Regions from separate parts of the Rhizobium sp. SYY.PMSO genome, predicted to be linked through region 2. Evidence: riboswitches for the same ligand, from Rfam matches in the RefSeq annotation. Region 2 holds a riboswitch; each other region holds the start of a gene.
What was found. Region 2 has a riboswitch for thiamine pyrophosphate ahead of thiB (thiamine ABC transporter substrate binding subunit). Riboswitches for the same ligand answer to the same signal wherever they lie in the genome.
Positions count from the first base shown of each region.

Region 1: another riboswitch for thiamine pyrophosphate. It lies ahead of thiM (hydroxyethylthiazole kinase); the one in region 2 lies ahead of thiB (thiamine ABC transporter substrate binding subunit).
Region 3: another riboswitch for thiamine pyrophosphate. It lies ahead of thiC (phosphomethylpyrimidine synthase ThiC); the one in region 2 lies ahead of thiB (thiamine ABC transporter substrate binding subunit).

Region 1 is NZ_CP177350.1:1,023,702-1,034,312, reverse strand. It holds gene yghU (glutathione-dependent disulfide-bond oxidoreductase) at 25-900, opposite strand; gene ACJJVH_RS23145 (DUF1127 domain-containing protein) at 1,467-1,613, opposite strand; TPP riboswitch at 1,849-1,945, shown strand; gene thiM (hydroxyethylthiazole kinase) at 1,996-2,799, shown strand; gene thiE (thiamine phosphate synthase) at 2,796-3,431, shown strand; gene thiD (bifunctional hydroxymethylpyrimidine kinase/phosphomethylpyrimidine kinase) at 3,428-4,249, shown strand; gene ACJJVH_RS23125 (3-oxoacyl-ACP reductase) at 4,246-5,010, shown strand; gene ACJJVH_RS23120 (undecaprenyl-diphosphate phosphatase) at 5,085-5,957, opposite strand; gene ACJJVH_RS23115 (hypothetical protein) at 6,154-6,366, opposite strand; gene ACJJVH_RS23110 (transcriptional regulator NanR) at 6,472-7,176, opposite strand; gene oiaX (3-oxo-isoapionate-4-phosphate decarboxylase OiaX) at 7,364-8,623, shown strand; gene ACJJVH_RS23100 (four-carbon acid sugar kinase family protein) at 8,629-9,963, shown strand; gene ACJJVH_RS23095 (phosphogluconate dehydrogenase C-terminal domain-containing protein) at 10,061-10,611, shown strand, end outside.
Region 2 is NZ_CP177349.1:3,129,822-3,140,432, reverse strand. It holds gene ACJJVH_RS15230 (M48 family metalloprotease) at 1-1,418, opposite strand, end outside; gene ACJJVH_RS15225 (ATP-binding cassette domain-containing protein) at 1,689-2,417, opposite strand; gene thiP (thiamine/thiamine pyrophosphate ABC transporter permease ThiP) at 2,410-4,047, opposite strand; gene thiB (thiamine ABC transporter substrate binding subunit) at 4,058-5,086, opposite strand; TPP riboswitch at 5,137-5,253, opposite strand; gene ACJJVH_RS15210 (MDR family MFS transporter) at 5,324-6,859, opposite strand; gene ACJJVH_RS15205 (MarR family transcriptional regulator) at 7,027-7,554, shown strand; gene ACJJVH_RS15200 (thiamine diphosphokinase) at 7,627-8,280, shown strand; gene ACJJVH_RS15195 (ABC-F family ATP-binding cassette domain-containing protein) at 8,283-10,112, shown strand; gene ACJJVH_RS15190 (SIS domain-containing protein) at 10,232-10,611, opposite strand, start outside.
Region 3 is NZ_CP177350.1:1,281,248-1,291,858, forward strand. It holds gene ACJJVH_RS24195 (DUF1501 domain-containing protein) at 1-419, opposite strand, end outside; gene ACJJVH_RS24200 (DUF1800 domain-containing protein) at 422-1,990, opposite strand; gene ACJJVH_RS24205 (periplasmic heavy metal sensor) at 2,066-2,515, opposite strand; gene ACJJVH_RS24210 (hypothetical protein) at 2,512-2,961, opposite strand; gene ACJJVH_RS24215 (RNA polymerase sigma factor) at 2,954-3,526, opposite strand; gene ACJJVH_RS24220 (EF-hand domain-containing protein) at 3,880-4,710, opposite strand; gene ACJJVH_RS24225 (TetR family transcriptional regulator) at 5,207-5,848, shown strand; gene ACJJVH_RS24230 (porin) at 6,177-7,268, opposite strand; gene ACJJVH_RS24235 (hypothetical protein) at 7,817-8,560, shown strand; TPP riboswitch at 8,695-8,825, shown strand; gene thiC (phosphomethylpyrimidine synthase ThiC) at 8,918-10,611, shown strand, end outside.

The DNA.
Region 1 (10,611 bases), on a different replicon from region 2:
CAAGAATGAGCATCAAATTGTTCGTCAGCCTGCGGCTGCGATCTTGTCCTGCGTCCTGGTTTCGAAATCGCTGGCGTCGTGGCGCTCGCGCAGCTGTTCGGACGGATCGCCCGACATGCGGTTAACCATGCGGCCGCGTTTGACGGCCGGCCGCGCATAGATCTGGTCGGCCCAGCGCTGAACGTTCTTGTAGTCCTGCACCTGCAGGAATTCGCCCGCGCCGTACTGCCAGCCCTTGGCCAAGCCGCCGTACCACGGCCAGATGGCGATATCGGCAATCGTGTAATCGCTGCCGGCGATGTATTCGCTCTCGGCCAGACGACGGTCGAGCACGTCGAGCTGGCGCTTCACTTCCATTGCGAAGCGGTCGATCGCATATTCGATCTTCGTCGGAGCATAGGCATAGAAATGGCCGAAACCGCCGCCGAGATAGGGCGCGCTGCCCATCTGCCAGAAAAGCCAGGACAGGCACTCGGCACGCGCCGGCTGTTCGGCAGGCAGGAAGGCGCCAAACTTTTCGGCGAGATACATGAGGATCGAGGCCGATTCGAAGACGCGAACCGGCTTCGGGCCGCTGCGGTCCAGCAAGGCCGGGATCTTCGAATTGGGATTCACATCCACGAAACCGCTGCCGAACTGATCGCCTTCGCCGATCTTGATCAGCCAGGCGTCATATTCCGCACCGCTATGGCCAAGCGCCAGCAGCTCTTCGAGCATGATGGTGACTTTCACGCCGTTGGGCGTTCCAAGCGAATAGAGCTGAAGGGGATGGCGACCGACAGGCAATTCCTTGTCGTGGGTCGGCCCGGCGATCGGACGGTTGATGTTGGCGAACTGGCCGCCATTGGCCTTGTTCCAGGTCCAGATCTTCGGCGGCGTATAGTCGGCAGAACCGGTCATGGGCATCCTCCTGTTCGGGAATCAGGTTTTGGGGTCGGTCTTCGATGTAGCGCGCTACATATGCCGGACATAGGGGCGGCTGTTCATTTTTGCGAGAGGAGTCCGCGCGGCTTTCGACACAAGCGGCTGGGCCTGTGATCTGCATTGCACCGGCGAAGAACAATCGAAGATGGTTTGCCGGAGATTCGTTCGATGGCCGAAATGAAAAAAGCCTGCCGCGGGAGGAGGTGCGGCAGGCTTTCTACAAGAACCGAACAGCGGATGGGAGGAGGAGTTCCGCTGTTCCTGCAGCCGTCCCTGGGAGGAGGAGTAGGACGTCTGCCAAGCGAAGGGATGCGGGAGGAGATGCATCGCTTCGATGGGGATGAGAATACCAGTCTTTTGCTCAGTTCATAGGCATTTCTTTGCAGGGCAGTTATGCGCTATGCGAAAAGCGGAAGGCTGAGCTGACGGGATTTTCAGCGAATGCGGCCAGCGCCGGCTACGATATTCACAAAACAAAAGCGCCTGCTCGGATGGAAGCAGGCGCTGGCGTAATGCAGCTTTATAAGGTGCCGTTGCGGCCGTTAGCGAGCGATGGCTGCGCGGGCGACATTGCGGATTTCGCCGCGATCGATACCCAGGTCATGCAGTTCGCGCGTAGACATACGGCCCAATTCGGCGACCGTCTGACGATACTTGCGCCAGTTGTTGAAAGAGCGTGCTACGTTCATGATGATCCCCTTTCCTCGGGCTTTCGAAGCCGGGCTGCCGTCCTTGGCGCTCCGTTCGCTTCGATGAGAAACATATAGTCCCGATCCCGCGCTTTTTGCAGAGCCAAGAGCTCACTGCACCCATGCGTCTATTGCATGGATCGCCGCGTAACGAGGCAACCTGCCCTCGCCGCCCGTCGCCGTGGCATTTGCGATTTGCTGGTGACAGCGCCGGCTTTGTCTGCGAAAAGGAAGAGATGAGAGACAGGGGCGTCCGCCATCCGGCGGGCTGAGAAGCACCCTTCGAACCTGAACCAGATCATGCTGGCGGAGGAAGTCGCTCGGGACCTTGCAGGCACAGCACGTCGTCCCCTCGCGTCTCGCTCCGCCTGAAAGGGCCGATATGCGAGATCAGATCACAGCGGGCAAGCTGCTTGGCGCCATGCGGGCCAACCCGCCCCTGGTGCAATGCATCACCAATTTCGTCGCGATGAATATCGCCGCCAATGTAATGCTTGCCGCCGGCGCATCGCCGGCCATGGTGCATGCCGAAGAGGAAGCGGGCGAATTCGCCGCCATCTCCGGCGCGCTGACGATCAATATCGGCACGCTCTCGAGCGGCTGGCTTGCGGGCATGCTGAAGGCCGCGCAGTCGGCCAACGCGGCCGGCAAGCCATGGGTCCTCGATCCGGTCGCTCACCATGCCACGGCGTTTCGCCGCAATGCCGTCGCCCGATTGATCGAGCTGCGGCCGACGATCGTTCGCGGCAACGCATCCGAGATCATCGCGCTTGCCGGCGGCGCCAGCCGCGGCCAGGGCGTCGACAGCCGCGACGCCGTCGAGCAGGCGGAAGATTCCGCACGGCAACTGGCTGAAAGGCACGGCTGCGTCGTCGCCGTCACAGGGGTCACCGATTTCGTGACCGACGGGCGGCAGGCACGGCGCGTTGCGGGCGGTTCGCCGCTCATGCCGCAAGTAACCGCGCTCGGCTGCTCCCTCACCTGCCTTGTCGGCGCCTTTGCCGCAACGGCGCCGGATGCGGCATTGGATGCAACGGTGGCCGCACTTGCCGTCTTTGCCGTCGCCGGGAAACAGGCGGCAACGGCTGCGAACGGCCCGGGCTCCTTCTCCTGGCGCTTCCTCGATGCGCTCGCCGGCCTGGACAAGGAAGTGCTGGACCGCGAAGCAAGGATCTCGGCGGCATGAAAGACTTCGATCTCTCGCTCTATCTTGTCCTCGATCCCGTGCTTTGCGCCGACATCGGCATGATCGAGACCACTCGCGCGGCTGTTGCCGGCGGTGCCACGATCGTACAGTTGCGCGACAAGCACGCTCCGGCTGCCGCGATGATCGAAACGGGTCTCGCCCTCAAAAAGATCCTGCAAGGGAGCAATACCCGGCTGATCGTCAACGACAATGTCGAGGCGGCCATCGCCATCGGCGCCGACGGCCTCCATATCGGTCAGGAGGATATGGACGCCACCGAGGCGCGCCGCCTGATCGGGCCGGATATGATCCTCGGCCTTTCGGTGGAAACCGAGGCCCTCGCTTCCGCCATAGATGCCGGCATCGTCGATTATGCCGGGGTCGGGCCGGTCTTTGCAACGCCGACCAAGCCCGACCACAAGCAGCCGATCGGCTTCGACGGCCTTGCCCGCATCGTCAGGCTCTGCCCGGTTCCAACGGTCGCGATCGGCGGCCTCAAGGCAGAGCACGCGGCGAAGGTTCTTTCGGCCGGCGCCGACGGTCTGGCGGTTGTCTCCGCCATATGCGGCACGCCGGACCCGCGGGCAGCCACGGCCCTTATCGCGCACGCCATCAAGGAGGCCCGCCAATGATCCGTAACGTCTTGTCCATCGCCGGCTCCGATCCTTCCGGCGGCGCCGGCATTCAGGCCGACCTGAAAACCTTTTCTGCCCTCGGCGTCTATGGAATGGCCGTCCTGACGGCATTGACGGCTCAAAATACGCAGGGCGTTTCCGGCGTCTATCCGGTCCCGCCCCAATTCGTGGCGGAGCAGATCGACGCCATCTTTGCCGATATCCGTGTCGATGCCATCAAGATCGGCATGATCGCCAACGCCGCGATTGCGGGCGCCGTCGCGGATGTTCTGGCGCGACATCGCGATGTGCCCGTCGTGCTCGACCCTGTCATGATTGCCAAGGGTGGCGCAGCCCTGCTTGCCGCCGATGCCGTCGACGTGCTGACCACCCGATTGCTGCCGCTGGCAACGGTCATCACGCCGAACCTGCCCGAGGCAGCGGCCCTCCTGCACGAGCCGGAAGCGCGAAGCCGCGAGGACATGGCGCGCCAGGCGCTTGCGCTGGCCGAGTTCGGGTCTTCGGCGGTCCTGGTAAAGGGCGGCCATCTGGAGGGTCACGAAAGTCCGGATGTGCTGGCAGGCGACGGCCGCCTGACCTGGTTCGAGGCCGAACGGCTGCCGACGAAGAACACGCATGGAACGGGCTGCACGCTCTCCAGCGCAATCGCTGCGGGAATCGCCAGGGGCTTGCCGCTTGCCGAAGCCGTTGCCGCGGCCAAAGCCTATCTCGCCGCTGCGGTGGCTGCCGCGGGCCAGCTTTCCGTTGGAAGCGGTCATGGGCCTGTCCAGCACTTCCATGCGCTATGGGCAGACAAAGAAGGAGTAAGGAAATGAGCCTGCCAATCAAGGAGCAGATCGTCATCGTTTCGGGCGCGGGGCGCGGTCTTGGTGCCGCCATCGCAACGGCCTTTGCCCGGGAAGGCGCGAAGGTGGCGATCAACTATCGCGCCAGCCGCGAGCAGGCGGAGGCGCTCGCCGCACGGCTTGGCGACCATGCGAAAGCCTTTCAGGCCGATATTCGCGACCTCGAAGAGACGAAACGACTGGTCGCAGAGGTGACGGAGCATTTCGGAGCACCGACGACGGTCGTTCACAATGCGCTGGCCGATTTCAGTTTCAACGGCGATGCGCGCTCGAAACTGGACGCGTTGAGCTGGAGAGAAATGGCGATACAGCTGGAAACCGCGCTGCAGGGGGCCTTGAACCTCATACAGGCGGCACGACCGGCAATGGCATCGGTGGCCTTCGGCCGGATCGTCACCATCGGTACGAATCTCTTCCAGAATCCGGTCGTGCCCTATCACGATTATACCGCCGCCAAGGCGGCGCTGCTGTCGCTGACCCGTACGGCTGCCGCCGAGCTCGGCCCGCTGGGGATCACCGTCAACATGGTATCCGGCGGCCTTCTGCGCACGACGGATGCCAGCAGCGCCACGCCGGAAGCCGTCTTCGACATCATCGCCGCGAATACGCCGCTGCGCCGCGTTACCACCCCCGATGAGGCGGCCGATGCGGTTCTCTTCTTCGCCAGCCCGTGGGCACGCGCCGTCACCGGGCAAAACCTCATTGTCGATGGCGGCCTCGTATTCGGATAGCCCCGGAACGAAAATGGCGCTGCCTTAACGGGCAGCGCCATTTCCCGGCATGCCGTTCGGATGGTTCAGATGGCTCAGGCCCAGCCCATGGTCAGCACACCGAAGAGAATGACGGCGCCGAGCACTATGCGATAGACGACAAAGGGCCAAGTCGAGAAGCGCTCCAGAAAGCGCATAAGTCCCCATATGGTGACGAAGGACGATATGCTTCCGACGACAAGGCCGACGATCAGAACCGACCAGGCTTCCATGGGAATATGCGCCTTATAGAGCTCGAAAAGCTCCTTCAGGCCGGCAAGCGCGATGGCCGGCAGGCCGAGCAGGAATGAGAACCGAGCAGCCTCGTCGCGCTTCAGGCCGAGGAAAAGCGCACCGGTCAGCGTCGAGCCGGAGCGCGAGACGCCGGGAACAAGCGCGCCGACCTGGGCGATGCCGACGATCAGGGCATCCATCAGCGTCATCTGCTCGATGCCTTTCCTGTGGCGGCTGTAGAGTTCCGCGACAGCCAGAAGCAGCCCCATGACCAGGCAGGCGATGCCGATCACCCAAAGGCTGCGGAAAGACGTTCCGCAGGCGTTCAGGGATGACGACAGCAGAAGGCCCGCAATGACGATCGGTACGGTCGCAATCACGATGGCAATCGCAAGCCGCATCGCAGGCGAGCGCCAATCCCTTCGCCTGACGGCGTCGAGCGACCCGAAGGCGACATAACGGACATCGCTCCAGAAATAAGAGACGATCGCGGCAAGAGCCGCAAGCTGCATCGCAGCCGAAAAGGCCGAACCCGGGTCCTGCCAGCCGAGCAAGGCCGGCACCAGGCGCATATGGGCAGTGGAGGAGACCGGCAGCAGCTCCGTCAATCCCTGCACGACGCCCAGGATTGCGATCTTGGCATAGCCCAGGGCAACAAAGCCCGTGTCTACGCCTTGCGTACAAACATCAGCCACGTTTTGACATCCTCAGTTCTCGGGGGCTTTGCACCGGACCGGTGCGGCGACTTGCTGCGAAACTGTTTTCCAACACGAAAACCGCGAAAGCCGTCAGACGCTTCGCCGATTCCGCATCAAGGAACGGCCGACGATAGCCGGCCACGCTGAACCCTGTCTGAAGACATCCGCGGCAATTGCCAGGTTCAATGGGTTTCTAACCGTCGTCTTCCGGCAATGACTGCATGTAGCGGAGGATCGCATAGAATACGACGACCAGCACAAGAGCGCCTGCGGCTCGATGCATCTCGTGTGCCAGGGTGTGATGATGTCTGACCAGAAGGCACGTCAGATTGTAGGCGGTTATGGCAACCGCCGTCAGGACGGGCGCCAGAAAAAGCGCCATATTGCGGTGAATGAAATTGACCATCGCGTACACCTCATCTGCATCCTGTCAGATACTATGAGGATTGGGGAGGAATTAGGACGAATACGCCCCCGTGCCATCGTTCAGGCGAGCCCACCGGGGAGCCTGTCATTTCGTATAGAGCGCGCGCGACCTTTCCAGATGCTTGAGCATCGCCTGCTCGGCTCCATCGGCATCATTCTCGGCAATGCGCGCGAGGATTTCCTCGTGCTCGACCAGCGTGAACTTCTCCTTACCCGTCCAGATCAGCATGTCGGTGTGATATGCCTTCAGCCATGCCAGCATGGCTTCGCTGACGGCGGCAAAGATCGGATTCCCGGAAATCTGGGCAATGCGCGTGTGGAACTGCATGTCGGCCGAAATGAATTCCTCCGCATGCCCCAGCGACGCGCGCTGCCGTTCGATGATCTCGTGAAGATCGGTGACATCCTTTTCCGTTGCCCGCAATGCCGCTTCGCGCGCCATGCCGCGCTCGAAGAAAATTCGGGCGCTCTTCAGCTGCTCGAGCGAGTCGGACGATTGTGACAGCATGATCTTGGCGGTCAGATCGACCTGTCGGAAGATCGATTTTGCCGTGAGCTGCAACACCTTGGCGCGCTCGCCGTGCGAAATATTCACCAGCCCCATATTGGCAAGCGCCTGCATGGCCTCGCGGATTGCCGGACGGCCGACACCGAATCGCTCCATGAGGACACGCTCGGATGGCATCTCGTCGCCAGGCTTGAGCTCTCCCGAGGTGATCAACCGCTCCAGCCGATCGAATACCTCGTCAGACAGCTTTCGACGTACAATCTGTTCGACTGGCTGGCCCATGGAACCCCGCTTTCTCAAAGCTTTTCCTCCCTTATGCATTTTTGTTGTCCCGGCGGAAGCCCCATTACGAAACGCGGTATCCGCCGCCGGACAAAAAAGTCTTTGCAGAAGTTGGAATACTCATTATACCAGATTACCAGTTTGCGCCACGCGAAAAATCGTGGGCGAGAGGAGCGTTCAGCCGTCCATGACCATCACCGTCACCTATCGTATCGAAACGCCCGGCAGCATCGAAGCGATGGCCCGCAAGATCGCCAGCGATCAATCGACCGGAACTTTCGTTGCCGTGCCGGGCGAAACGGAAGAGCTGAAGGCGCGCGTCGCCGCCCGCGTCATCGCGATCCGTCCCCTGCCCGACATCGATCGTCCGACCTGGCCGGAAGCGGCCGAGGGACATGGCCCGATCCACCGCGCCGACATCGACATAGCTTTTCCGCTCGATGCGATCGGCACCGATCTGGCGGCGCTCATGACCATCGCGATCGGCGGTGTCTACTCGATCAAGGGCATGACCGGCATCCGCATCGTCGACATGAAGCTGCCGGAGGCTTTTCGCGATGCGCATCCCGGCCCGCAATTCGGTGTTGCCGGCAGCATGCGCCTGACCGGCGTCAGCGGCCGGCCCATCATCGGCACCATCGTCAAGCCGGCACTCGGCCTGCGGCCGAAGGAAACGGCAGCGCTTGTCGGCGAATTGATCGGCTCGGGCGTCGATTTCATCAAGGACGACGAAAAGCTGATGAGCCCGGCCTATTCGCCGCTGAAGGAGCGCGTCGAGGCCATCATGCCGCTGATCCTCGATCACGAGCAGAAGACCGGCAAGAAGGTGATGTATGCGTTCGGCATCTCGCATGCCGATCCCGACGAGATGATGCGCAACCACGATCTGGTGCTGAAGGCCGGCGGCAATTGCGCCGTCGTCAACATCAACTCCATCGGCTTCGGCGGCATGAGTTTCCTGCGCAAGCGCTCCGGCCTGGTTCTGCACGCGCATCGCAACGGTTGGGACGTGCTGACCCGTCATCCCGGCGCCGGAATGGATTTCAAGGTCTATCAGCAGTTCTGGCGCCTGCTTGGCGTCGATCAATTCCAGATCAACGGCATCCGGGTCAAATACTGGGAGCCGGACGACAGCTTCGTCGAGTCTTTCAAGGCCATCAGCACGCCGTTGTTCGATCCCACGGACTGTCCGCTTCCCGTCGCGGGTTCCGGGCAATGGGGAGGTCAGGCGCCGGAAACCTACCAGCGCACGGGGCGGACCACGGACCTTCTCTATCTCTGCGGCGGCGGCATCGTCAGCCATCCGTTCGGGCCGGCTGCCGGCGTTCGCGCCATCCAGCAGGCGTGGCAGGCCGCGGTTTCCGACATACCGCTTGCGGATTATGCCAGGAACCATCCCGAGCTTGCCGCCTCGATCGCAAAATTCAGCAGCGGCAAGGACGCCTGACAGCAATGTCCGATCTTCTTCTCAGCTATTACGGCGACGATTTCACCGGCTCGACCGATGTCATGGAGGCTCTTGCCTCGAACGGCGTGCCGACAGTTCTCTTTCTCGGCGTTCCGAGCGAGGCCATGCGGGAGCGATTCAAGGATTGCCGCGCCATCGGCATTGCCGGCACCAGCCGTAGTGAAACGCCGCAATGGATGGACGAACATCTGACGCCGGCGTTCCACTGGCTGAGGAGCCTCGATGCGGCGATATGCCATTATAAGGTCTGCTCCACGTTCGATTCAGGCCCCGACATCGGCAACATCGGCAAGGCGATCGAGATCGGCAAATCGCTCTTCGAACAGCCCGTCGTGCCGATCGTGGTTGGAGCGCCGCAGCTGAAACGTTACACCGCCTTCGGCCATCTCTTCGCGGCCTATCAGGGCCGGGTCTTCCGGATAGACCGGCACCCGGTCATGAGCCGGCACCCGGTCACTCCGATGGATGAGGCCGACCTGACCCTGCACCTGAGAAAACAGACATCCCTTCCCGTCAGCCTCGCCGATCTCGTCACCATCCGCGCAGCCGATGCGGACGCGCGAATCGATGAACTCGCGACCGAAACCAAGGGCATCCTGCTTCTCGACGTCGACGGCCCGGAAACGCAAATTGCAGCAGGACGCCAGTTGTGGCGCCTTGCGGACAAGGGCAACGCCTTCGTGGCGGGCTCCTCCGGTGTCGAATATGCCCTTCTGAGCGCCTGGAGCAGCGAGGGCCTGATGGGACCAAGGCCGGAATTCGCATCTCCTGGCAGGGTCGATCGGCTGGCTGTCGTTTCCGGCAGCGTGTCGCCAACCACGGAGCGGCAGATTCGCCGCGCCGCGGCCGACGGGTTTGACGGCATCGACCTCGATCCGCTGGAGCTTGTCGGCGAAAGCGCCGCGAGCGCGCTGGACGCGGCCGTCAAGAACGGCATTGCCAGCCTGAAAGCCGGTCGCAGCGTCATTCTTCATACCGCGCTTGGGCCTTCCGCCGATCGCGGCGGTGACATCGACCGCATTCCCGGCGCAAGGCATCGCCTCGGGCAGGCCCTCGGCACGATTCTGCGGCGCCTGATCGAACAGGAAAACCTCGGCCGCGCCGTCATTGCCGGTGGCGACACATCGAGCCACGCGCTGACGGAACTGCGCGTCGAGGCACTCACGACCCTCCTGCCATTACCGCAAACCCCCGGATCGCCGCTCTGCACGGCCCATGGCAGTTACCCCCCCACCAACGGTCTGCAGATCGCCCTCAAGGGCGGACAGGTCGGGACCGACGATTATTTCGCGCAGATCCGCGACGGCAGAGGATCCTGAGACGGATATGCCATTTTTTCGCTCGGACTAATGGCATACTCATTGACTCATCATACCACTTGCGTTACCACACTCTGAAAGTGAACGAGGTACGAACATGACTGCAATTGCTCTTTTCGGCGCCGGCGGCAAAATGGGCTACAGGCTCGCCAAGAACCTGAAAGGTTCCCGTTTCGATGTGCGCCATGTCGAGGTCAGCGATACCGGCAAGGCCCGCCTGAAGAACGACCTTTCCATCGATTGCGTGCCGGTCGACGCCGCTTTGGACGGTGCCGAGGTCGTTATCCTTGCCGTGCCGGATACGGCGATCGGCAAGGTCGCCGCCGGCATCGTCGACAAGCTGAAGGCAGGCACCATGGTCGTCGCTCTCGACGCCGCCGCCCCCTTCGCGGGGCATCTCCCCAAGCGGGAAGACCTCACCTATTTCGTTACCCACCCGTGCCATCCGCCGATCTTCAACGACGAAACCGACATGCAGGCGAAGAAGGATCACTTCGGCGGCCTGTTTGCCAAGCAGCACATCGTATCGGCACTGATGCAGGGGCCGGAGAGCACCTATGCGCTCGGCGAGGAAATCGCCAAGGTCATCTGGGCGCCCGTCATGCGCTCGCACCGCGTCACCGTCGAGCAGATGGCGATGCTGGAACC
Region 2 (10,611 bases):
AGCGTGGTGATGGTATCGCCGGGCTTGACGGTGACGACGCGGACGCGCAGCGGCTTCAGCGAGGCCGCCTCTTCCGGCGTCATATGCCGGAAGCTCGCCCGCAGCACATTGGCAGTCTGATCGAGCTGGGCGATATTGCCCTTCGGCACCGCCGTCAGGAAGCGGAAAATCTGCGTGCGGTCGCGGATCACGGTCACATCGAAATCCCAGCGATCGGCAGAGGCGCGCGCGGTTGCGGCCGGCATGCCGTTGACGGTGATCGACCGGATCGACGACGGATCGAGGCCCGTCACCCAGCCGCTGGAAATATAGTTCGTGAGGTTCTGGTTTTCCGTATCGGCAACGCCGTCGAAGCGGATGGCGATATCGCCGGGTCCGGTCGCCATCACGGCCTCGACCTTGTTATCGATGCGGAAATCGGGCGGCACGTCGAATCGGATGCCGAGGCCGCCATGCAGGAAGGTCTGGCCGCGCACATAGCCCTCCTCCGGGCTGTCGCCATAGAGCAGGCCGTCGATGCCGTTCAAGTAATAATCGCGGCCGGTATCGCCGACCTTGCCTTCCTCGCCGAATTCGCGCGCATGGGCCTTGGCGAGGTCGATGCGCTGCGGCGTGCTCGGGTGGCTCGACAGGAAGTCCAGGCTCTGGTCGGCATCGGAATTGGCCGACATGAAGCGGCTGTAGTCTTCCATGGCGTTCAGGAAGCGGGCGGCGGCGTAAGGATCGTAGCCGGCCTGGCCGAGCGTGCGGATGCCGATCTCGTCGGCCTGAAGCTCCTGCTGGCGCGAGAAGGCCGCAAGGCGCAGCTTGCCGCGGGCAAGCGCCTGCTTGCCGGCCAGATCGCTCGACAGCACCTCGGCAACCACGCGGCTGGCGATGACCTCAGCCTCCTCGCGCTTCTGGCGCTCAATACCGTGATTGGCGGTGACGTGCGCCATCTCGTGCGACAGCACGGCGGCGACCTCAGAAGCGTCGTTGGCAAGCGCCAGCAGACCGCGGGTGACATAGAGATAGCCACCCGGCAATGCGAAAGCGTTGATCGAGGGCGAATTGAGGATGGTGATGCGGTAGGACTGCTGCGGATTTTCCGAGACGCTGGTGAGCGCGCCGGCGATGCGGGCGACGAGGCGCTCGGTCTTGGCATCCTTGTATTCGCCGCCATAGCTCGCCAGGATGCGCGGATGCTCGCGGGCGCCCATCTGCGCGCGCGGATCGTTCTTCTGCACCTCGGAGACGATTTGCGGATTGGCGGAGGGCGAAACGCTCGGCTGATAGGATTGGTCCAGCACCGTCTGGCAGCTGTCCAAAATGATTGCGGCAGCAAGGAGGGGGACAAGGCGGCGCAAATGGGTTGCGACGGTCGCACCGATCCTTCGTTCTGCTCGCTTGCTCTGCTTCAGTACCTGTATCCTACTCATTTCGCTGCCATGCCGGCTCGGCGCCATATCCGGTTGATCGTTACCGGGCCGATCATCCTCGCGCGCCGATAAAGGTTGTTTCCACCCGCATCGGTCCGCGTTTGCCCGGACGGTCTCCACCCGTTGCTGTAGCCGATTTTGGCACCGGTTGCATAGCGAGACTCCGTTTAAATGTGGCAGCGTTGTATTTTAGCAAGCTTTCCCCAGGACTTTCAGCCGCTTGCCGCGACGAAATTAAGGCAAAGCCGGCGGCGGGATGCTGCGACGCATTCAATGTTGCAAAAATGTGGTCAGTGCCGGAATGCCGTCCGTCGTCAGGAAGGTCTCGATGGGCGCGGCGAGCCTGATGGCGCCGCCGTCGATGAAGACGGCGTGGTCGGCAAGGCGCCGCACCTCCGCCGGATCGTGCGAGACGATCAGCACCGTATTGCCGGTTTCCCGATGAAGGGTTTTCAGGAGCTCGACCATGCCGGAACGCAAGCCGGGGTCGAGGGCGGCGAAGGGTTCGTCCAGCAACAGGATCGGCTTGTCGCGCACCAGTGCTCTCGCGAAGGCGGCGCGCTGCCGTTCGCCGCCGGAGAGCGTTCCCGGCTTGCGCTTCTCGAAACCCGGGAGCCCGACGCGTGCCAGAGCCTGCGAGACCCTTTGCCGATCCTGCGCCAAAAGCCTCAGCGAGGGGCTGATGCCGAGGCCGATGTTCGTGAAGAGATCGAGATGGGCAAAGAGGTTGTTGTCCTGAAAGACGAGGGACACCGGCCGTTCGGCGGGGTGCAGGCCGGTCACGTCCTGTCCCGCCAGCAGGACGCGGCCGCGGTCGGGCTGCTCGAAGCCGGCCAGCAGATTGAGAAAGGTCGATTTGCCGGATCCCGAGGGGCCGGCGACGGCGATGATCCTGCCTTGCGGCAATGCGCAATCGAAGCGGAAATCATGTGTGCCGAGGCGCAGCTCTACGCCGTCCATGGCGATAGCTCGTTCGCTCGTGTCGTTGCCGTCAGTCATGTCGTCTGCTTTCGTGATCGTCCGTGCCCTGGCCCGCCGTGCCTGCGATGGTCAGGAGAAGGCACACCAGGCCGAGAATCAGCGCGTAGCCATCGGCATCATTGGTGCGGTAGCTGCCGAGCTTGCTGTAGACCAGCCACGGCAGGGTCATCAGGCTATCCGAGCCGAAGAGCGCCACGGCGCCGAGATCGCCGAGCGACAGGGCCATGGCAAAGGAGAGCGCCGTGAAAAACGGTTTGCGCAGGCCCGGCCAATCGATGAGGCGCAGCCGGGAGACGCCATGAAGGCCGAGGCTCGCCGCCAGCCGTTCGGTGCGCCGACGATGGACGGCATAGGCCGGCTCGATGACGCGAATGACGAAGGGCAACGCCATCAGCGCATTGACGATCACGATCAGGATGGCGGCGAACCTGCTGGGATCGCCCAGCGGCCTGAGCGCCAGAAACCAGCCTGTTGCCAGTACGATCGGCGGAACCAGCAGGATCAGGGACGAGCTTCCGCTCAATGCGATCGCCAGGCCGCGCAGGCCGATTGAATTGCGGCGACCTGCCGATATCGCCGATCGGGCGCGAATGATCGCAAATGATATCAGGACCGCGAGAAGCCCGGCGGCGAGTGCGATCGCAAGGCTCGTGGCGGCCGCCTGCAGAAAGATCGGCTGGATCGCCAGCTTCGGAAGGTTGGCCTCCAGGCCGGCAACAACGACCGAAGCGAGCGGCAGGCCGAGAAAGAGCGTTGTGAGCAGGAGCATGACCGCATCGGCCCATCGCGCCGCAGCCATCTGTCCATCGATGCGCCGCAGCGTACGGCCGCTGGTCAGCCCATGATCGTCCGGCGCGCGAAACAGCGTCATGGCGCCGAGGATCGCCACGGTCACGACGATTTGCAGCAGCGACAGCATCACGGCGCGCGCCGGATCGAAATCGAAGCGCAGCGCCTGATAGATCGCCACCTCCAGCGTCGTCGCGGCCGGGCCGCCGCCGAGGATCAGGACGAGCGTGAAGCTGGTGGCGCAGAGCATGAAGATCAGGCCGGCAATGCCGGGAATGAGGCCGCGCAGGACAGGCCATTCGATGAAGCGGAAGACCGAGGCGGGCCGCATGCCGAGCCCGCCGGCCACGAGCCAGTATTCCGCCGGCACGCGCTCCAGCCCGGCAAGCATCAGCCGGCAGGCGAGCGGCATGTTGAAGAAGACATGCGCCAGCAGGATGCCCGCGAGCCCGTAAATGCTGACGGGCTGCGACAGGCCGATCGCCGCAAACGCCTGATTGAGCAGCCCCTGCCGGCCCCATATGCCGAGCAGGCCGAGCGCGCCGATCAGCACCGGCAGGCCCATCGGCACGGCCATCAGCCGGATCAGCCATAACCGGCCGGGAAAGCGCGGCTGGCGCGCCAAAGCGCGCGCGACCGGTATGGCGAGCGCGATGGAAAGGAGCGTCGAAAGCGTTGCCTGCAGCAGCGTAAAGCGCAGGACGCGCAGCAGGTAGGGATCGGTCAGCGTGGTTTCGCCGCCGGATTCGATGCCGGCGGCCAGCAGGACGAGCACGGCAACTCCCACGAAGAAGACGATGCCGGCAAGGCTGAGCGCCCCGCCGGAAATAGCGCGTCTTCGTTCGGGTGCCGTCAGGATGGTCAAGGTGTCAGTTGCCGCTGGTGGCGGTCAGCCACTCGTCGATCCAGGCCTTGCGGTTCTTGTCGACCTCAGCGGGGCTCATCAGGAAGGTCTTCGACGGTACGACGAGCTTGCTGAAGGCATCCGGCAGCGGTTCCGACGTGGCGGAGACCGGCATCATCCAGTTGGCTGTCGGGATGATGTCCTGGAAGCCGGGGGAGATCATGAACTTCAGGAAGTCGCGGGCGAGATCCTTGTTCGGCGAAGACTTGATGAGGCCGGCGACCTCGATCTGGATGTAATGGCCTTCCGAGAAGGCGGCCGCCTGATAGCGGTCGGTCTTGTCCTCGATCATGTGATAGGCCGGCGACGTCGTGTAGGAGAGCACCATCGGCGCTTCGCCCTTGGTGAAGAGATCGTAGGCTTCCGACCAGCCGGGGGTGACGGTCAGGATGCGGCCCTTGAGCTTCGTCCACGCGTCGGCCGCCTTGTCGCCATAGATCGACTTGACCCAGAGCAGAAGGCCGAGACCCGGCGTCGAGGTGCGCGGATCCTCGATGACGATCTTCTGCGAGGGATCGCCCTCGACCAGGTCCTTCATGCTCTTCGGCGGATTTTTCACCGTCTGAGTGTCGTAGATGACGGCGAAGTGGCCGTAGTCGTAGGGCACGAAGACATCGTCCTTGAAATCGCCGGGAACCTTGAGGGCCGAGGTGTCGATGCCGCTTGCGTCGAAGAGGCCGGTATCCTTGGCTTCGTCGACGAGATTGGTGTCGAGGCCGAGAACGACATCGGCCTTGGTGCCCGCGCCCTCCAGCTTGAGGCGGGAGAGAAGCGCCACGCCGTCGGTGACGCTGACATAGTTGACCGTGCAGCCGCAGGTCTTTTCGAAGGCCGCCTTGACCTTGGCGCCCGGACCCCAGTCGGCGGTAAAGCTCTCATAGGTGTAGATGGTCAGGGTCTTGTCGGCCGCGGCGGCTGGCTGTGCGGCGAAAAGGGTCGTTCCGGCGGCAAGGGCCAAGCCGGCGAAGAATGACAATAGCGAACGGTGTTGCATGACAGCGCCTCCTCTCTGGTTTCGTCTTGAAGGGGAAAAGGGCGCTATGATTTCGTCACGCGTCTAATCCCTCCGCCGGTGTTAGCCGGATCAGGTTCCGCGGGTTGGCCGGTCAAAGCCTCTCAGCCAGATGTCCGCAAAGACATAAGGCACCCCGTTAGAGCGTCGGCAGATTTAGCCTTGTGACGACGGGATGACAAGGGAAATGATTCCCTTGCCGATTATGGGCGGGAGGCGTTACTCGGCGGCGTGGGCAGCAGCTACGCCGTCCAGTTTCTTTGTTGCGCCGGGAAGCTGCACGTTCTTCAGCGTCAGGGAGGTCAGAAGACCGAGCAGGCAGATGCCGGCGGCCGTCATGAACAGCGGGCTGAAGGCGCTGGCATAGGCATTGGCGACGGCTTCGCGGGTTGCCTCCGGCAGAGCGGCCATCATCTTCGGCGTCAGTTCCTCGATGTCGGGAACGCCTGCGATGGAAACACCGACATTGCCGAGCTTGGCGGCGATGATGGCGCCGTAGATGGAGATGGCGATCGAGGCGCCGCCCATGCGCGACAGCGTGACGGCGCCGGTCGCCGCACCCACATCGCGGGCAGCGGCCGCGTTCTGCACGCCGATGACGGGCACCTGCTGCGCAAGGCCGATGCCGATGCCGTGCAAGAGCATCAGGCCGCCGATGAAGACGATGGGCGTGCCGGCATGGACGAAGGCGAGCGAGGCGAATGCGATGGTGCTGCAGGCGGCGCTTGCGACCGCAAAGGGCTTGTAGCGCCCCCTTGCCGCGATCAGCCGGCCGGCCGACAGCGAGCCGCAGACGAGGCCGCCGGTCAGCAGAATGAACAGCAGGCCGGCCATCGAGGGTGAAAGGCCCGTCGTCGTCTGCAGGAAGAGCGCGAAATAATTGACCATGCCGATGGCAACGGCGCCGCTGGTGATCGAGGTGATCAGCAGAAGGCCGAATGTTGAATTGCGGAACAGCGTCATCGGCACGATCGGCTCCGGCGCGCGGCGCTCGATGAAGACCCAGGCAATGGCGCAGATCACGCCGAAGGCGATGATGCCGAGGCATTGCGGCGACAGCAGCGATCCGAACAATTCGCTGCCATCGGCGGCAAGCACGATGCTCGTGGTCGTCAGGGCAAGGACGACGGCACCGGCATAATCGATCTTCGGCCGGCGGGCCGGCTTGCGATAGGGGAGCATGAAGGCGAGGCCGGTGAGCACGATGAAGCCGATCGGCACGTTGACGAGGAAGATCGAGCGCCAGCCGAACAGATCGCTCATCGTGCCGCCGAGAACAGGCCCGATGGCGCCGGAGGCCATCAGCACCAGGCTCGAATAGCTCTGGTAACGGGCGCGTTCGCGCGGCTCGAAGATGTCGGCGTTGACCGCGAAGATCGATACCATGATGCCGCCGCCGCCGAGACCCTGCAGCACGCGGGCGGCGATCAGCGTGTTCATCGACACGGCAAGACCGCAGACGGCGGAGCCGGCGGTGAAGATCGCGATCGCCGCCATCATCACATATTTGCGGCCGAAGAGGTCGCCGAGCTTGCCGTAGACGGGCATGACGGCCGATAGGGAGAGAAGATAGGCCGATCCGATCCAGCCGAAGCGCTCCAGATGCCCGAACTCGCCGACGATCGTCGGAAGCGCCGTCGATACGATCTGGTTGTCGAGCGTCGCCATGAACATGGCGGTCATCAGAAACAGGAAGAGGATAAGCCGCCGTTTATGATCCGCCACGAGCGGGGCCAATGTTGTCTGCATGTCCATGGGGCAAGAAATCCCAGCTTGGCCGAAACGCTGCGCGATCGATCGAATGCGCGGGACGCCTCGGTTTTCATACCTGAAATATATGTGCCATTAGCATATAATTGTCAATGACAGTTGAATGCTGTTTGCATATTTTATTTCTTTTCTCCCTCTGGTATGGTGGAAAGATGACATCTGCGACGAACACACGAGAAGTTGAAGCTCACCTGCCGACCGAAGACGAGAATCTTCTTCGCATCGGCCATGCGATGACGCGCATGCGCCTGCTGACGGGCCGCCGCATGATCGGCAGGCTTGCCATTCAGAGCGTCGCGCCGGGCCTCGAGCTTTCGCATCTCGACGTGCTCGATGTCGTCCGGCGGGCGGAGGCGACCGGCGAAGTCACCGTCGGCACCATCGCCGAAATGGTGCGTATCGATCCGTCGCGGGCGAGCCGCATCGTTGCCGACATGGTGGCCCGCGGTGTCCTGCGCCGCAAGGCATCGCAGGCGGATGCGCGCCGCATCGTCGTGGTGCTGACCGCGCTCGGGCAGCGATTGCTGTCGGAGATACAGGCGCAGAAATATTCGGTCATCGGCAGCATCTTTGCAGATTGGACGGCGGAGGAAATCGAGAGCTTCTCGCTGCTGTTCGATCGCTATGTCAGCGGTTACGAGCGGGTTTTCCAGGCTCGCCTCAAGGAAACCGACGACTGAGCGGCCGGCGCGGTCGTTCTTGCCAACGGCGCTCTTCCCTAGGGATATGAGTTTGCGCTATGGGCTTGCCTCATGAGCCAGTCCACCACCTTCACCATCCTGCTCGGCGGCGAGCTCCGCCTGACGGAGCGATTGCGCGATGCCGTTTCAGGCAGCCGTTTCATCGCGGCCGATGGCGGCATGCGCCATGCGGTCGCGCTCGGGGTGGAACCTGAGCTGTGGGTCGGCGACTTCGATTCCACGCCTGCCGATCTGCTGCGCGCCTTTCCCAACGTGCCGAAGCAGCCCTATCCGGCAGCGAAGGCGGCGACCGACGGCGAGATTGCCGTCTCGGAAGCGATCGATCGCGGTGCGGCCAGGCTGATCCTCGCCGGCGCCATGGGCGGCGAGCGATCCGATCATGCGATCCAGCATCTGCTTTACGGCGTTCACCTTGCCGAAAAAGGCCTCGACGTGTTGCTGACTTCAGGCGACGAGGAGGCCGTGCCGCTTCCGCCGGGCGATCTCACGCTGGCGCTGCCGGCCCGCTCGCTGTTTTCGGTGCTCGGCTTCAGCGATCTGACGGGCCTTTTCATCGAGAATGCCCGATATCCCTTGCGTGATTTTCATTTGCCCTTCGGCGCATCGCGCACCATTTCCAATGTGGCGGAAGGCGATGTGCGCTTTTTGCTCGGCAGCGGCAGGGCGATCGTTCTTGCCCGCCCTTATGACCTTTCCGGAGTCTGATCTTGGCCCCTCCCATTCTGAAACTCGACGACATCTTCCTGAGCTTTGGCGGTGCGCCTTTGCTCGCCGGTGCCGGGCTGCAGGTGGAGCCGGGCGACAAGATCTGCCTTGTCGGCCGCAACGGGTCCGGCAAGTCGACGCTCCTGAAGATCGCCGCCGGCCTTGTCGAAGCGCAGTCGGGAGAGGTGTTCCGCCATCCGTCGTCGACCGTGCGCTATCTCGAACAGGCACCGGATTTTGCCGGCTACAAGACGGTTGCGGCTTACGCGGAATCCGGCCTCGGCCCCGGCGACGACCCTTACCGGGTGACTTACCTGCTGTCCCATCTCGGCCTGACCGGCGAAGAGGACCCGAACAATCTGTCGGGCGGCGAGGCGCGCCGGGCCGCGCTTGCGCGCGTTCTGGCGCCGGAGCCGGATATCCTGCTGCTCGACGAGCCCACCAACCATCTGGACCTGCCGACCATCGAATGGCTGGAAGGCGAGCTGCAGAAGAGCCGCAGTGCGCTCGTGCTGATCTCGCACGACCGCCGCTTTCTGGAGAAGGTCTCGACCGCCACCGTCTGGCTCGATCGCGGCACGTCGCGCCGGCTGGACCGGGGTTTTGCTTATTTCGAAGCCTGGCGCGATCAGGTGCTGGAGGCCGAAGAGCTGGAGCAGCACAAGCTCGGCAAGCAGATCGAGCGTGAAGAACACTGGCTGCGCTACGGCGTGACGGCGCGGCGCAAGCGCAACATGCGCCGGCTCGGCGAGCTGCAGGACATGCGCTCCCGCTACCGTGGCCACAAGGGCGCTCTCGGCACGGTGCAGGCTGCCGCCTCCGATGCGCAGGAAAGCGGCAAGCTGGTGATCGAGGCCGACAGGATCACCAAGGCCTATGACGACCGCATCATCGTCGCGCCGTTCTCGATCCGCGTGCATCGCGGCGATTGCATCGGTCTCGTCGGGCCGAACGGCGCCGGCAAGACCACCTTGCTGAAGATGCTGACCGGCCAGCTGGAACCGGACAGCGGCACGGTGAAGCTCGGCACCAATCTGGAGATCGCCACGCTCGACCAGAAGCGTGAGGAACTGAACCCGGAAGATACGCTCGCCAACTATCTGACCGACGGTCGCGGCGAGAATCTGCTCGTCAATGGCGAGCAGCGGCATGTGACCGGCTACATGAAGGAGTTCCTGTTCCAGCCGGAGCAGGCGCGCACGCCGATCAAGAATCTCTCCGGCGGCGAGCGCGCCCGGCTTATGCTGGCGCGTATCCTGTCGCGGCCGACTAATCTCCTGATCCTCGACGAACCCACAAACGATCTCGACATTGAGACGCTGGACCTGTTGCAGGAAATCGTGGCCGGCTTTGCCGGCACCGTCATCCTCGTCAGCCACGACCGCGACTTCCTCGACCGTACCGTGACCTCGACCATCGCGCCCGCCAATCCGGAAGATCCGGATGGACGCTGGATCGAATATGCCGGCGGCTATTCGGACATGCTCGCCCAGCGCAAGGGCGCAATCGAGGAACGCAAGCGGGCGGAAAAGGCGGCCGAGAAACCAAAGCCGGCCGAAGCCGCAACGCCCGTCGCCGAGAGCTCGAAGGCCAAGGGAAAGCTGTCCTACAAGCAGAAATTCGCTCTCGAAAACCTGCCGAAGGAAATGGCCAAGGCCGAAGCGGAGATTGCCGCCCGCGAGAAGAAGATGGCCGATCCGAACCTGTTCTCCAAGGATCCCGCAACCTTCAACCGACTCGCGGCGGAGATGGAAAAGCTGCGGGAAAGCCTGATAAAGATGGAAGAAGAATGGCTCGAACTCGAAATGCTGCGCGAGGAGCTGGAGGGCTGAGCGGCCGGAACGCGGTATCGTTTAGAGCAATTCAAGGAAAACGCGCAGCGATTTTCCGTTTTGAATCGAACAAAAACAAATAGATAGAGCGGCTCCGTGAAACGCGGAACCGCATCTGGCTAGAGATGCGGATTGCGCGGCCGGTATTTCCGGACCAGCTGCTGGTTGATTTCCCTGGCACCCGGCATGTTGGCGCTGAGATAGACGGGTGGATCGCCATCCTTGCAGAGTTCGGCGGCGACATCGGCGAAGATGGCATTCAGCACCGTCGCTCCGACGGCCGTCGAGGCCGGGCCGACCTTCAGGCCGGTGCGTGGCAGGTCGATCATGGCGTCGCCCGGCGGCAGGCCGTTGTCCAGCACGATATCGGCGATATCGGCGAGCTTCCTGCGTCCGTTGGCAATAGCGGTCGAATAGGCAAGCGACGTGATGGCGATGACGGTCGCGCCGATTTCGCGGCCATAATCCGCCGCCTCGAGCGGAGCGGCGTTGACGCCGG
Region 3 (10,611 bases), on a different replicon from region 2:
CCGGAATCGACGCGGCCGGGCTGCTCATATCCGGATTCCAGCACGTCCTGACCATCGAAATGCGATCGGTCGCGATAGGCGGTCGCGCTGGCATGCACGACGGCCGCCTGCCCTGCACGGTAAAGCCGGTTGAAATTCGGCATCGACGGATGCAGGGCAAAAAAGCCGTCGAGCGCAAGAGCCGCATTCGGACCGCTCGTCGTCATGGCGATCGATTGCCGCAATGCCTGATAATCGGGATCGCCAACGGGCGGGACGGCCGTCAAGCCATCGAGCGCGCCGCGCAGGATGATGGTAATGAAGCGCGGATCGCGCCCACCGGCGGCATGGGCGAAGCGCGGGATGAAGGCCCAGGCGAACAAGGCGCCTGAAGCACCAAGCACGGCACGGCGGGTCGGAGTCATGAGTTCACAAGTCATGGTCAGCGCCTTTGAAATTCGGGGGAGAGATAAGCAATCACCAGTCCCTGCTTCCGGGTCTCCGCACGCGATACCGCCTGCAGCGTTTCCTGCGAGAGAAGCGGCCCAAGACTGTCGGAAACAAAGCGGCGGGGATCGACCTGCGGCGGCACCGCATTCGCGATCATGTTGGCGACATCCATGCGCATGCTGAGGCTTTCGCTGGAGGCCCACACATCGGCGGTATCGGCAAACCCATTGGGTCCCGCAGGCGACCAGAACGGTTGGCCCATGGCGTTCAAAACGCCGAGAATGACATTCGGCTTCGGCGTCTCGCCGCTTGCCCGCAGCAACGCAGTCATGAACTCCAGCGGCGAGCGAACCTTCGAGAGCGTCGGGTTCCAGGCATCTTCGGAACCGATGAGCGCCCGATAGACCGCCGAGAGATCACCGTCGGTCTTGCTGAAGGTCGCAGCGACAGTTTGCACAAGAGCCGGCGGCGGGGTATCGGCGACGAAATGCCGGACAAGCTTGGTGGCGATGTGCTGCGCCGTCGCCGGATGGCGGGCAAGGTCGCGCAACGCCTCCCGCCCCTGTCCCACGCCAGTGTCGGCATAGGTAAGGCCGAGGAGCGTCTGATCGCCGGGCTCATGGGCGCCCGCATTGAAGACGAAGGTGCCGGGTGTCCCGAGCTTGCCTTGAGCACGCGCCACCGTCCAGCCGGTGATGATCTTGGCGAGCGTGGTCACGTCGGCCTGCGTGTAGCCGCCGTTGACGCCGAGCGTGTGCAGTTCCAGGGTCTCGCGGGCAAGATTCTCGTTGAGCCCGCGTTTCTTGTTGGCATTGGCCCTGGAGTTCGGCCCGATCGATTGCTGGTTGTCGAGATAACCGAGCATGGCCGGATGGGTCTCGACGGCGAGGAGCATATCGGCGAAATGCCCGAAAACATGGGGACGGATGGCTTCGCGCTCGAATGCGCCGGCAACCGCATGAACCTCCTCGCTCTTCGAGACGGCGACCGCAAAATGGTTTGCCCAGAACATGGCAAGACGCTCGCCGAAGCCGATCAACGGCTGCCGGATGGTGCCGTTGAAGCGGGCATCCACCTCGGCCAACAGGATCTGCTGCGGGAGATAGGGCATCGCGGGCTTTTCCAGTTTCCCGACGACCTTGCCGATCGCCGTCGCCATGGCCTGATTGTCCGGCTGAGCGGTCATTGCTTGATTGCCCGGCTGTCCCGCCCCCGCCCCCGCCATCGCGCCGGAAGGCTGCGCCGCGGATTTCTGCGGCTGTTGCGCGCCTTGCATCTGCTTGTCCTGCATCTGCTTGTCCTGCGGCGTGGCGGAGACAGCGGCTGCCGCCTGCTGCCTGGCTTGCTTGCGCTGCTCTTGGAATGCGTAGAGAGAGACGAGCAGATCGGCGGTGGATTGCAGCTGCGGCCCGACCGGAACCGGGACGAAGCGCTCGGCGATCTCTTCCAGCAACGCGCCGCGCGGATCGGATGCGATCGAGGCGGTGCCGTTGTGGTCCGCTCCTAGTCCAAACCGGGAAAGAGCGAGCGCGGCATCGACATCATTGGACTGCTGAGCCATGTTCTTGCCAACTCCTGCATCAAACATGCTCCTTTAACGCAGGGATGGTTTCGATCCGTCGCTCGGCAAGTGTGATCATTTTGTGGCGGCGGCCCTGGGCATGCTGCGGCGGACCAGGCTTTCCGCCAGCGCCCGGCGCTCGTCATAGGAGAGCGTCGCCGCGAAATCGACGGCGCGCTGTTCCAGCTTCGACCTCAAGGCGATATCGGCATCACGCGCCCTTGCCAGCGCGGCCGAAAGCGCCGCCTTGTCGAGCATAGGTTGCCCGAGAATGGAGGCGGCATCGACCTTGGCCTGCTGCGCCTCGAGAATGGTCTGACGCTCGTCCTTGCGCGCCTCGTTGAGCGCCGCGCGCAGAGCTTTTTTCTGCGCCAACGGCAATTGCTCGCCGGCCAGCGGCATCATCCCGGCCCGCGCCTGCGTCTTGCGTATCCATGTCAGCCCGCCGCCGGCCAGCGCACCGATCAGGAACGTGTTCAGCACCAGCAGAGATATGACCACTATTCGAAAACTGCGATCCGTCATTGGCTATCCTGAGCTATGCCCGCGTCCGGCCCGATATCGCCAAACATGGTTGCGGTTCCGTCGGAGACGACCGAGGTGTCGGATGTCAGGCTGGGCGCCAGCACGGCAATCGCAATACTGCCGGCCAGCGCGCCGGCGATGCCGACGCCCACGAGGCCGATGCCGGCGGAGCCGAAGCGGAACCACTTTCGAAGCGTTACGCGGCGCACGAGTTTCGCCAGAATCCGGTCCTCCAGACCAGCGCTGCCGCGCTTGACGGCATAGGTGTCGAGCAAGGCATCCAGATCGGCAGCAAGAGCGAGCGCCCGAGATGCAGCCGGGCCCTTTGCAAACTCCCGCGCGGCCACGCGCTCAGCCTGCGGCCATCGGCCGATATCGCCGCCATAGGCAGCTGTCAACGCTTCAAACCGCTCGGCATTCATCGGACCCGCGCCATTTTCAATCATCGCCCTGTTCCTTCAACAAAAGCAGCTGCAAGGAGCGCCTTCCCCGCGCAAGCAGACTTTCCAATGCATCGACGCTGACGTCCATGATCTCAGCCGCCTCGGCATTCGACAACGCCTGATAGTAAACCAGTATAATCGCCTCGCGCTGCCGCGGCGCGATCATCTGCATCGCCCGCTCCACGCGCCGGGACGGATCGTCCTCGGCCAACAACCCCGCGTCCGGCGCCGGTCCTTCATATTCGATGTCGGGCGGATGCTCGGCAAGAACGTCCTTGCGCCGCCTCAGGCGATCGTAGCAAAGATTGATCGCAACCCGGTGCACCCAGCTGCTGAAGCGGGCGTTGCGCTGACGCCAGCCGCCGGCATTCCGCCAGACGCGCAGGAACGTCTCCTGTGCCACATCCTCTGCCTCGGTCGCATCGCCGAGCATGCGGGTTGCCACCGCCACGATGCGCGGCAACTGCCGCGCCACCATGGTACGCATCGCCGGAGCGTCGCCGGCAGCGATACGGCCGAGCAGTTCCTCATCCGGGTCGCCACTCGTGGGCGCACGATCCCACTTCATCGACAATCGCCACCGTTCCAGTTGCGTTCGATACCGACACGGCGCTTCCGCTTCGGGCTTCCGACAAGGACGCCTCTCCTCCCGTTCAGGTCCGGCAAGCGGCGCTCATCGGATCGCAACATCACAGGCAGCGTATCATCCTTCGACATCAAATACAGGTTCACAAGGATTGAACGGTCCATCCCGCCAATTCCGTCGCTCCCATATCGGCGATTTTCGGATTTTCCTTCGAAGTCCGTCAGCCATTCCTCGGCCGGACACAAAAAAGCCGGCCTACCCGGACGCAGAGGCCCCAACTGCCCTTGTCCGGGTTGCCGGCTCGTCGCGTACTGAATGCGCAAGCCCGTCTCGAATCAGAGCGTCAGCAGATCGCTTGTCGTCTGATCCTGGTCATTTGCCGTGTAGAAGCCGGCAAAGTCCGGTATGAGCGGTTGCTGTGCCGGCTGTCCTCTCATGGCCGATTCGAACTGGCTCTGTGTCAGCGAACCGGAACCGGAGGTATCGAGACTGTTGAACAATGCGGTCGCCTGATCCTCGCTTACATCGGCCGGACGAGCGGCGACGAACTCGGCCTGGCTGATGCTGCCGTCGCCATCCGTATCCATGGAGGAAAACGCGCTGGAAAGCTCGTCGTCGGTCAGTTGGCCGCCGGACGCCTGGTGATGACCGGCATGATCCGCATGCATGGCACTGCCGAGCTGCGCCGGGGTAAGCGAGCCGGTATTGTCCTTGTCGAAGCTTTGGAACAGTTGCGCTGCCTGGCTTTCGCTGACATCCGCCGGGCGCGCGGCCACGAATTCCGCCTGGCTGATGCTGCCGTCGCCATTGGTATCCATGGCGCTGATCATGTCGCTCTGCCTGCTGCCTTGAGCAGCGGTCGCCGAAGCCTGCTGAGTGCCCGCCGTGGCATCGGTGGAATCGTCGTCCGAGGTTGAGCCGTCGGCATCGCTGCCGCTATTGGCCTGCAAGTTGAGAATGATGTTCATCAACTGTGCGATCAGCTGCTGCGCCGACGCGATCTGCGAGGAGTCGTCGGAGGATGAAGAGGAACTCGTGCCGGAAGAATTGCCGCAGGAGCTGTCGGACAGAAGTGAGGAGATGGAATCGTCCGCCGCCGACGCTGTCGAACGCGACGACTGATATTGATAGTAATTGTTCGATGAGATCGAGGAGATGCTCGTCATTGGGGCCTCCGGATACGAGCGTTGAGAGGAACTCGGGCGGTTTACGTGTACGCGACTTGAATACGACGCTCGCCTGGCCTTGCCGGGTGAAAGCGTGAACAGAACTTCGATGATCGATATGAGCCGATGGAGTTGCGAACGCCGGAGATCAAACGCATTTTGCGCCCCAACTTGATCGTTGCGTCGTTTCCAGAACCGGGGAACCCGGGATTACCTCGCCAATGCATCCCGCCATCATGGCCGCATTGGCACCTGCACATTTTCGATTTTAACTTCCCAACGCGGGGAAACTGCACACGGAAACTTGCGCGGGGCTTATAAGTGCTTGACAGAATACAGTCGGTTGCGATTTCCTTCCTCGATTTTTAGGGAGTATATAAGTATCGCCATTTTGCTGAACATCACCGATGCATGGGGTCCGGCGGTGAGCGGCATGGATGGACAAGAATAAAAAAAGAGGGGCGCAGCTTGAGAATCGGTTTCTGTGGAGATGTGAATGAGGCGCACTAAGGAGGAGGCGGCGGAAACGAGAAGCGAGATTTTGCACTCTGCAAAGGCTCTGTTTCTCGACAAGGGCTATGAGAATGTCAGCCTGGAGGAGATAGCCGCGGCCGCCGGTGTCACGCGGGGGGCGGTGCACTGGCATTTCAAGAACAAGCAGGGGCTGATGTTCGCCATTCGCGACGAGGCCCAGCAGCCGTTTCAGGAGCTGGCGGAGCGGATGTCCAGAGAGCTGCCGCCCAATCCCCTCGATCTCATAGCGGATACGATAGCGTCGATATTCGACGATGTTCAAGGCGATCCGCGCAAGCGCAGCATGCTCAAGGTGATGATGCATCTCGACATGGCATTCTGCGACGGCACGACAAGCCGCGCCAGTTCCTTCCGGCACGACATGCACGAGCACTTTGAACGCATTTTCACCCTGATGGACAAGAAGACGAAATTGCCGGCGCCCTGGACGCCAGATACGGCCGCGTCCGCACTGACCGCCGTCATCGGGGGCCTGATCAGCGAATGGACGCTCGACCGGGGCAATTTCCAGCTCGTTCCCTGCGGACAGATGTTCATCAAGATGGTGTTGAAGACCTGGTTCCCGCTGGCACAAACGCATGAAATGGCGATTTCGGCGGCCTAGAACTTTTCCGCTTTTCTTCGGATCGCGAAAACGCTCCATCCTTTTGTCTTCACGCAATTCCGGATGGAAAACCGCTGCGTACTTTCCCGGACTCCAAAGCAGCCAGACGCTCCGCCGAATCGCCAAACCACATCATTCATTTGAATCGAGCCGACTCGCCGGAGAAGCGGCAAGCACGCTTGGCTGCGACTATTCCGGAAATAAAAAAGGATCCGGAGGGAAAGCCGGATCCTTTACTTTGATCGGAGGTCAACCGATCGATGAAAGAAGCCCGACGGATTGGAACGCCAGGCTTCCCTTACCCGGCACGGAGCCGGGTAATTCCAGATTAGAAGCTACGCTCGAAGCGCAGGATGCCAGCCCACTGATCCTGGTTCACAGAATCGAAGTTGGTGTAGGAAACTTCCGGCTCGATGAGGAGGTTCTTGACCGGGTTCCACTTGACGTTGGTGGTAGCGGCAAAGATCTTCGAGTCGGTGTAGGCGAGCTGGAGGTTCCACTTCAGCTTGTCGTTGACCGGAACGCCAACGCCGCCCCAGACAGCCCAGTCGCCCCAGCCGCACAGCGCCGGACGATCAGCCGGGCAAGCCGAACGATCGAGGTTGGTGCCTGCATACTTGTTGAGCTTGTCGCCGTCGGTGTTCCAGCCGCCCATCAAGAAGGCCGAGAATGCGCCAAAGTCGGCATCGACACGAGCCTTGATGGCGCCTTCTTCGACGATCGAGTCGTAGCCGCCGACAACCTTGAAGCCCCATGCGCCGGACTTGAAGCCGGCACCGGCTACAACGTCAGGAGCGTAGTGGTTGGCCTTGTCGTCCGCCCACCAGCTGGAGCCGTAGGACGCATCCGAGCCGCTGGAATTCGAATCTTCGAGCGAGATGACGGCCGTGAAGCCGTTGCCTGCGTCGTAGTTGTAGGTCAACTGGTTGAGTTCGTACGGACCGTCATAGATCACGTCGTCGTTGATGACGTCGCCGGCGTAACCCATGTACAGGTTGTACTGCGAGTCGAGCTTACCGACCGTGAAGCCGCCGAGGCTGATGTTGGCGAACAGGAGCTTCGTGGAGGTGGAGCCGCCGTCGTTCCAGTCCCAACGCAGAACCATGTTGGTCTTCAGCGGGCCGTATTCGGTGTCGGTCGCGGTGTCGACGTTCAGCTCGGCGCGGGTGTGCCAGAGCGTGCCGTTCTTGCTGTTCGGGTTATAGGCATCGTACCACTCGCCTTCCGTACGGACGCGGCCGCCGATCTTGAGGCAGGTTTCGGTGCCCGGGATGAAGAAGTAGCCAGCACCGTATGCGTCGCAGATACGAACGTATTCCAGCGGCTCGGGCTCGGCAGCGACGATCGCGTCGGCTGCGTGCGCGCCGGATACTGCTGCCAGGGCAGCAGCGGAGCCGAGAAGAAGGCTCTTGATGTTCATTATAAACTCCTGATTGTAATATGCATTTCTAATTTACCGCGAGTGCAGAGCTGGAATACCGCTTTGAAGATCGGTTCGGTCTAAAACGCGACCGGATAGCCCGGCAAATACGTACCTGATGTTGGCTTGAGTCCCCTCGAACCTCCATGATTGACCCCGCGGCAAAGGTCTTGAAATGCCCCTACCGATCCGGCCGACCACTCGACCGTAAGACAACCTCTGTCCTGCATCCGATTTACAAACAGCCCGTATGTTTGTCAATTCAATGAAAGAGGCTCCGGCGTTAGTCTTGGGTGCTGTTGCCTAAATGCAACTGGTCTCCCGGGCCACAACCCGGGCGGGGCCGATGCCGGCAATCGCCCGAAATGTGCGGCCAGCTCTGCCGCCGACAGGCACGCTGCGCCATTCGGCAGGCCGGTCTGCGGCAAAGCGCTGCCTGCCGATTTCAGCAATGCTTGGAAACAAAACTCAATAAATCGGTACACACAGAAATATCGAATCTCCCTAGATTCCCGCCGGCGCGCCATCGAAAAGGGGACAAATCGCGAATGCATGAGAACCGCCAGATATTCATCGCTACCCCCTGTTTCGGCGGTCTCGTTACCAAGGATTATATGCAATCCATCTTTTCCCTGATGCAGACGGGCGCGCAGGCCGGCATTCAACTGACGCTCGCCCTGCTCGGCAACGATGCCTTGATCACGCGCAGCCGCAACACCCTCGTATCGTCCTTTCTGAACGACACCGCGGCCACCCACATGCTGTTCATCGACGCCGACATCAGCTTCGAACCGGATCAGGTGATGCGGTTGCTCGACGCCGACAAGGATGTCGTCGCGGCGATGTATCCGATCAAGGATTACGATTGGAACACTGCCGCTCGCACCAATTCGCAGGACGGCTCGTCGCTTGCCTCAGCAGCGCTCCATTATGTCGGCACGCCTCTGATTGGCCAGAGTGCGGAACGGGACGGCGATTTTGTCAGCGCCGTCTATGCCGGAACCGGCATGCTTCTCATCAAGCGTGCGGTCATCGAGGCGATGACGGAGGCCTATCCGGGACTGCGCTATAACGCCATCCATGCCTATCCGAGCACGAAGCCATCGCCGGGCACGCAATACGCGCTGTTTGAATGCATGATCGAGGAAGAGACGGGCCTCTATCTCAGCGAGGATTTCGCCTTCTGCCGTCGCTGGCGCGCGCTTGGCGGCAAGATCTGGCTCGATACCGCCAGCAAGCTCTCGCACACAGGCCCTCATCGTTTCGTCGGCGACACCGCGCCGCGTTATTGAGGCGGCACAAGGCCGCCCCTTCGGAAAATCTCGCGGAGATTGTATTTTCGACGCATGGCGGCTGCGATTCCTCCGGCCAACCGTGCCGCTTGCGGCGGGGTTGACAGGAACCAACGCGACGGCATAGCCTTTTCACATTCACCAGGGGGGGTCCCGGCAAGGGGCTGAGATACTGCTGGACAATATGGCTTTGCCTGTTGTGGCGCAGTGACCCGTTGAACCTGATCCAGTTCATACTGGCGTAGGGACGGTGCAAGCGCTCGAAGGCTTCGGATTCCCGCGTGGATTCCATGCCGGCGTCTTTTCATCATTCCGGCTGATGACTGGGTCTCCAACCGCCACTTGGAGCCTCAAACCATGACCATTGCCGCAAAGACCCTCACCCCCACCGTCACCACAGGGCCGCTGCCCGCGTCGCGGAAGATCCATGTCACGGGCGATATCCATGCCGATGTCCGCGTGCCGATGCGGGAGATCAGCGTCCACCCGACATCGGGCGAACCGCCCGTCATCGTCTACGATTCCTCCGGGCCCTATACGATCGAGGGCGCGGAAATCCGTATCGAGCAGGGCCTGCCGCAACTCCGTCGCAACTGGGTGCTCGCCCGCGGCGATGTCGACGCTTATGAAGGCCGGCATGTGCGCCCGGAAGACAATGGCTTTGTCACCGGCGAGCGACTGACCCCGGAATTTCCGGGCAGACGCCAGCCGTTGCGGGCCAGGGACGGCAAGGCCGTCACCCAGATCGCCTATGCACGCGCCGGCATCGTCACCCCGGAAATGGAATTCATCGCCATCCGTGAAAATCTCGGCCGCAAGGCGCAGGCCGAAGCCATGGCGCGCGACGGCGAAAGCTTCGGCGCCCGTATTCCGGACCATGTGACCCCGGAATTCGTCCGCCAGGAGGTCGCGGCCGGCCGCGCGATCATTCCGGCCAACATCAACCACCCGGAAAGCGAACCGATGATCATCGGCCGGAATTTCCTGGTGAAGATCAACGCCAATATCGGCAATTCCGCTGTCACCTCGTCCATGGCGGAGGAAGTCGAGAAAATGGTCTGGGCGGCGCGCTGGGGTGCCGATACCGTCATGGATCTCTCGACCGGCCGCAACATCCACAATATCCGCGAATGGATCATCCGCAATTCGCCGCTGCCGATCGGCACGGTGCCGCTCTATCAGGCTTTGGAGAAGGTCGGCGGCATCGCCGAGGAACTGACCTGGGAGATCTATCGCGACACGCTGATCGAGCAGGCCGAACAGGGCGTCGACTATTTCACCATCCATGCCGGCGTGCGGCTGCACTACATTCCGCTCACCGTCAACCGCGTCACCGGCATCGTCTCGCGCGGCGGCTCGATCATGGCGAAATGGTGTCTCCATCACCACTGCGAGAGCTTCCTCTATGAACATTTCGAGGACATCTGCGATATCTGCCGCGCCTATGACGTCTCCTTTTCGCTTGGCGACGGCCTGCGCCCCGGCTCGATTGCCGATGCCAACGACGCCGCGCAGTTCGCCGAGCTGGAGACGCTGGGCGAACTGACGAAGATCGCCTGGGCGAAAGACTGCCAGGTGATGATCGAAGGCCCCGGCCATGTTCCGATGCACAAGATCAAGGAAAACATGGACAAGCAGCTGACCCTCTGCGGCGCGGCGCCTTTCTACACGCTCGGGCCGCTGACCACGGATATCGCGCCGGGCTACGATCATATCACCTCGGGAATCGGTGCTGCGATGATCGGCTGGTTCGGCACGGCGATGCTCTGCTACGTCACCCCGAAAGAACATCTCGGCCTGCCCGACCGCAACGACGTCAAGACGGGCGTCATCACCTACAAGATCGCCGCCCATGCGGCCGATCTTGCCAAGGGCCATCCGGCCGCACGCGTCCGCGACGATGCATTGTCGCGCGCCCGCTTCGAATTCCGCTGGGAAGACCAGTTCAACCTGTCGCTCGATCCCGACACCGCACGCAGCTTCCATGACGAAACCTTGCCGAAGGAAGCCCATAAAGTCGCGCATTTCTGCTCGATGTGCGGCCCGAAATT